DNA from 2 places in the Mediterraneibacter sp. 210702-DFI.5.30 genome. Region 2 is predicted to be linked to the other one. Evidence: predicted binding sites of a transcription regulator. Region 2 holds the regulator's gene; the other holds the start of a gene.
The links. Region 2 encodes HrcA, which represses chaperone genes, less so after heat shock. Its sites were predicted from a motif close to TGTTAGCACTCNNNNNNNNNGAGTGCTAACA; they were not measured.

Region 1 (3,200 bases), on a different contig from region 2:
GTAATCCGTAATTTCTATCCGGATCTTGAGGAAGCTGTTGAAATTGCAGAGAAAGAGCTTGAGGAAGTTAAGATTGAAGATGAAGTAACAGATGTGATCTGTGAAGAGTGCGGTCGTAACATGGTGATCAAATACGGTCCGCATGGTAAATTCCTTGCATGCCCGGGATTCCCGGAATGCAGAAATACAAAACCATATCTGGAAAAGATCGGAGTTCCGTGTCCTGTGTGTGGAAAAGAAGTTGTTATCCGCAAAACGAAAAAGGGAAGAAAGTATTATGGATGTGAGGATAATCCGGAATGTGAATTTATGTCCTGGCAGAAGCCATCCAGTAAAAAATGTCCGGAATGTGGTGGATACATGGTAGAAAAAGGCAATAAATTAGTTTGTGCTGATGAAAAGTGCGGATATGTGGAAACAATTAAGAAAGAAGATTAAATATTTCAAAAAACAGAAAAACACAACGTTGCTATTTTCTGAATTGTATGATAATATAAGCTAGTAAGGAATTTGAAATTTGATTTGTGTATACAACTTGAAAAATAATAGTTACTGTTTGCTAGAAGTAGTGAATAAGAGCAAATCATGTGGAGGAGACAATGAGCGTACAATTATTGGATAAGACCAGAAAGATTAATAAGTTGCTGCATAATAATAACTCCAGCAAAGTTGTGTTTAATGATATCTGTGCGGTACTGACAGAGATTTTGGACTCAAATGTGCTGGTAGTCAGCAAGAAGGGAAAGATTCTTGGAGTCAGCAAAAGCAATAAGGTGAGAGAAATCAGTGAACTGATCACAGAATCTGTAGGATCTCATATTGATAATATGCTTAATGAAAGATTGCTGAGTGTTCTGTCTACAAAAGAGAATGTTAATCTGGAGACACTTGGTTTTTCTTCAGATGCTGTGGAAGGATGTCAGGCAATCATCACACCGATCGATATTGCCGGGGAGCGTCTCGGAACATTGTTTATCTACAAACAGGATGCAACGTATTCTATTGATGATATTATTCTCAGTGAATATGGTACTGCTGTAGTAGGACTTGAGATGCTTCGTTCAGTGAATGAAGAAAGTGCGGAAGAGACAAGAAAAGAACATGTCGTTCAGGCAGCAATCAGCACACTTTCTTTCTCAGAGCTGGAAGCAATCATTCATATCTTTAAAGAACTTGATGGTACAGAGGGAATCCTGGTTGCCAGCAAGGTAGCGGATCGTGTGGGAATTACAAGATCGGTTATCGTGAATGCACTTCGCAAGTTTGAAAGTGCAGGAGTAATTGAATCACGTTCTTCAGGAATGAAAGGAACTTATATTAAAGTTCTGAATGATTATGTATTTACAGAGCTCGAGAGGATTGAGAAAGAGCGGATGTAAGCAGAAGGAGAAGACAAGATGTACGAGGGAAATCCGGTTGATCTGCAGATGGAAAAAGTGATTTCAGCAGATGCTATTTTTGATGATACAACAAGAGTCTGTAAGGTGGATCATTATGATACAGAAGAAGATTACATTTATCTTGAAGTGATGGAAGATCCTCTGACAACGATTCTGCTGGATGCAAAATACAGATGTTATATTTCAACGGGGACAGAGCTGTTGTGCTGCTCCGGTGTTGTGAAAGAGAGATACCAGTCGGAAGACAGGAATCTACTGAAGTTTAAAATTGAGAACGGATTCTATGAGATGAACGAAAGAAGATCATAGAGAAGTTTTAGAGACGAAAGAAAAGCTGTGAGGCAGAGAAAGCCCCATGGCTTTTCTTTTATAAAAAATATGTAAACTGTGTTGACAAATGAAATGGGGAGTGCTATTTTATATTCATGGGTTAGCACTCAAGAGAAATGAGTGCTAATAAAGTAAGGAGGAATTACAATGAAATTAGTACCATTAGGTGACAAGATCGTTTTAAAACAGTTAGAAGCAGAAGAGACAACAAAGTCCGGAATCGTATTACCAGGACAGGCAAAAGAGAAACCACAGGAAGCAGAAGTAATCGCAGTCGGACCTGGCGGAGTTGTGGATGGAAAAGAAGTTGTAATGCAGGTTAAGGTTGGAGATAAAGTAATTTATTCCAAATATGCCGGAACAGATGTAGAGCTTGAAGGAGAGAAATACATCATTGTAAAGCAGAATGATATTCTTGCAATTGTAGAGTAATACCCAGACGAATATAAAGGAGATGCAGTTAAAATGGCAAAGGAAATCAAATACGGATCAGAAGCAAGAGCAGCACTTGAAAGAGGTGTGAATCAGTTAGCTGATACAGTTAAAGTAACATTAGGACCAAAAGGAAGAAACGTAGTACTTGATAAATCATTCGGTGCTCCGCTTATTACAAATGATGGTGTAACAATCGCGAAAGAGATTGAACTGGAAGATGGATTTGAGAACATGGGTGCACAGCTGATCAGAGAAGTTGCAGCTAAGACAAATGATGTTGCCGGAGATGGTACAACAACAGCTACAGTTCTTGCACAGGCAATGGTTCACGAAGGAATGAAGAACCTTGAGGCAGGAGCAAACCCGATCGTTCTGAGAAAAGGAATGAAGAAAGCTACAGATAAAGCAGTAGAAGCAATCCGTGAGATGAGCAGCAAAGTCAACGGAAAAGAGCAGATCGCAAGAGTTGCTGCAGTTTCTTCAGGAGATGATGAAGTTGGACAGATGGTTGCAGATGCAATGGAAAAAGTATCCAACGACGGAGTTATCACAATCGAAGAGTCTAAGACAATGCAGACAGAGCTTGACCTTGTAGAAGGTATGCAGTTTGACCGTGGATACATTTCCGCATATATGGCAACGGATATGGAGAAGATGGAAGCAGTTCTGGATGATCCATATATTCTGATCACAGATAAGAAGATTTCCAATATCCAGGAGATTCTTCCGGTTCTTGAGCAGATCGTTCAGTCTGGAGCAAGACTTCTTATTATCGCTGAAGATATCGAGGGTGAGGCACTCACAACTCTGATCGTGAATAAACTGCGTGGAACATTCAACGTTGTAGCAGTAAAAGCACCTGGATATGGTGACAGAAGAAAAGAGATGCTTCAGGATATCGCAATTCTGACAGGTGGACAGGTGATTTCTGAAGAACTCGGATTCGATCTTAAAGAAACTACAATGGATCAGCTTGGACGTGCAAAATCTGTTAAGGTTCAGAAAGAGAATACAGTTATCGTTGACGGATGTGGA
Region 2 (3,200 bases):
CTACGCCTTCTTTTGCCTTGAAGTCTGCAAGCATGTAATCTGTGATCTTCTGGTCGAAGTCATCTCCACCAAGTCTGTTGTTACCGGCTGTTGAAAGTACTTCGATAACTCCATCACCAATCTCGATAACAGATACGTCGAATGTACCACCACCAAGGTCGTAAACCATAATCTTCTGCTCTTTCTCGTTGTCAAGACCATAAGCAAGTGCAGCTGCTGTAGGCTCGTTGATGATACGTTTTACATCAAGTCCTGCGATCTTACCTGCATCTTTTGTAGCCTGACGCTGAGCATCGTTGAAGTAAGCCGGAACTGTGATAACAGCTTCTGTTACTTTCTCACCAAGGTATCCTTCTGCGTCTGCTTTCAGTTTCTGAAGGATCATTGCAGAAATCTCCTGTGGAGAATATTTCTTATCGTCAATATCTACTTTATAATCTGTTCCCATCTCTCTTTTGATGGATGAGATTGTTCTTGCTGCGTTTGTTACAGCCTGACGTTTTGCAGGTTCACCTACGAGACGCTCTCCTGTCTTTGTAAATGCTACAACAGACGGTGTTGTTCTTGCGCCTTCTGTATTCGCGATAACTGTTGGCTGTCCACCTTCCATAACGGCTACACAGCTGTTTGTTGTACCAAGGTCAATACCAATAATTTTTCCCATGATAAATTTCCTCCTCTATCTAATCTCTGAATCTTGTTAAAAATCAAATTAGTTTGCTACTTTTACCATGCTGTGTCTTACAACACTTTCACGGTACATGTAACCTTTCTGGAATTCTTCTGCGATGATGTTCTCACCGAGTCCCTCATCTTCTACATGCATCACTGCGTTGTGGAAATCCGGATTGAATTCCTGACCAACTGCCTCGATTGGTTTTACTCCAACGGATTCCAGTGTAGTCATAAGCTGTTTGTAGATCTTCTCCATTCCTTCTACGAACGGAGCATTCTTCTCCTCCTCCGGTACGGAACCAAGTCCACGCTCGAAGTTGTCTACAACCGGAAGAATCTTTTCTATGATATCTTTCGCTCCGATCTCGTACATCTGGGATTTCTCCTTCTCAGATCTCTTGCGGAAGTTATCAAACTCTGCCATCTGACGAGTAACGCGGTCTGTGAGTTCCTCGATCTTCTCGTCTTTCTTGTCCTTCTTCTCTTTCTTTCCGAAGAACTTTTTCTTACCTTCTGATGCTGCTTCTGAATCTCCTTCAGTCTCAGTTGCTTCCTCTGTTGCTTCTTTCGCTTCAGCCTCAACTCCCTGGGCATCTTCTGTTTCTACTGTCTCTTCAGCTTCTGCCTGCTCTTTTGCAGCCTTTGCTTTTGCCTCTTCAACAGCTTCTTTTACCATATCTTCTTTGCTCATGTTCTCTGTCACCAGCTTTCTACCTTCCTATTATTACTCTTTGGGTTCTTTATTATAAATCGCATCCAACTCACTTTGCAGCGTTTTCAGCGTCTTCATGACATGTTCATAATCCATTCTCTTCGGACCGATGATTCCAATCGTTCCTTTCATACCTTCTCCCAGCTCATATGTGGCGGTAACAACACTGCAGTCTTTCATGGTCTTAACCGGAGTTTCATCTCCGATATAAACCTGTATGCCGTTGTTCTCCTCACTTGCCAGTGTCTCTGTCACCAGATCTGCCAGCTGCTGTTTCTCTTCAAATGCACTGATGATCTCCTGTGCGCTCTGCTTATCACTAAGCTCCGGATATTTGAAAATATTCGTTGCGCCGCTTGTGTAGATCTCCATGTCATTATCTACATGAATGATCTCTGCCACTGCATCCAGTACATGACCGACAACCTCGCTGTGGATACCAGCCTGTTCTTTCAATCTGGCAATCAGACCTAATGTAATCTGATCAATGGATAATCCATTCAGTGTCGTGTTCAGAAGCATATTCAGCTTCAACAGATTCTCGTTACTTAAGGTTTCTCCAACTTCAATGATCTTATTCTTGATCACATTACCACCAAGTACGATGACTGCTACGATCTGTTCTTCATCCACCTGTGATAGCTGAATGAACTTCAATGTGTTCCGGCTGTTGACCGGTGCGGAAACCATCGTTGCATAATTGGTGTTCGAAGCAAGAACCTTTGCTGCCTGCTGGAGTACCTTCTCGACCTTATCGGTCTTCTCAAGAAGTGCATCCTCACGTCTGCTGATCTCCTGCTCCTTATTCTCCATCAGAAGATCTACATAAAAGCGATATCCCTTATCTGATGGAATTCTTCCTGCCGATGTGTGTGGCTGGAAGATGTAACCAAGATCTTCCAGATCTGCCATCTCATTCCTTATCGTTGCGGAACTTAATTTCAAATCTGTGTATTTTGAAAGGGTTCGTGATCCGACCGGTTCGCCAGTCTCCAGATAATTCTGTATGATGGCTTTCAATATCGTAAGTTTTCTTTCACTTAATTCAGCTTCTACAGACATCTCTGTGTTCCCCTTTCTGTTCATCTTTGTTTGTTATTAGCACTCTTTGTTTTTGAGTGCTAACACCTTACAGATACTAAGATAGCACCTCGATTTCTGTTTGTCAACACTGATTGTTATTTTTATAAGTTTTTTATTTTCTTCTTATTTTATTAATAGGATGCTTTTTGGGGGAGGAAATGTGATTTTATAGAAATATTGTTGACTTGGATTGTAATTTTGTGAATTCCAGGCAAGCTTATAGCCAAATCATAAGTTGACTTGAATTATGATACATAAAATCCAGGTCAAAGACAAGTTTATTTAACTTACACTAATTGACCTGGATTTTAAAACCTGCTATCTATACTATCCCCTGATCTGTCCGTTTCCGAAGATAATATACTTTGTTGTTGTCAATGCTTCGAGTCCCATCGGGCCTCTTGCATGAAGCTTCTGTGTGCTGATTCCGATCTCTGCACCGAATCCGAATTCGAATCCATCTGTAAATCTTGTTGATGCATTTACATAAACCGCTGCCGCATCGATCTCATCCTGGAATCTCAATGCATTGTCGTAATCCTTTGTAATAATGGATTCAGAATGTCCTGTATTGTATGTATTGATATGTGTGATTGCCTCATCGATGGAATCAACAATCTTTACAGAAATAATTGCATCCAGGTACTCTGTTCCCCAGTCTTCTTCTGTTGCCGGAATAATCTCTGAACTGATTGCCTGTGCTCTCTCATCTCCACGTATCTCTACACCA

Region 1: a site for HrcA is predicted at 1,829-1,859, ahead of LI126_RS06060 (co-chaperone GroES). Genes of this name have one in related genera too.

What each region holds. Positions count from the first base shown of each region.
Region 1 covers NZ_JAJCME010000004.1:183,951-187,150, reverse strand. The annotation lists gene topA (type I DNA topoisomerase) at 1-438, shown strand, start outside; gene codY (GTP-sensing pleiotropic transcriptional regulator CodY) at 600-1,379, shown strand; gene LI126_RS06065 (hypothetical protein) at 1,398-1,709, shown strand; gene LI126_RS06060 (co-chaperone GroES) at 1,878-2,162, shown strand; gene groL (chaperonin GroEL) at 2,196-3,200, shown strand, end outside.
Region 2 covers NZ_JAJCME010000002.1:104,185-107,384, forward strand. The annotation lists gene dnaK (molecular chaperone DnaK) at 1-664, opposite strand, end outside; gene grpE (nucleotide exchange factor GrpE) at 713-1,366, opposite strand; gene hrcA (heat-inducible transcriptional repressor HrcA) at 1,400-2,449, opposite strand; gene LI126_RS02435 (glutamate-5-semialdehyde dehydrogenase) at 2,798-3,200, opposite strand, start outside.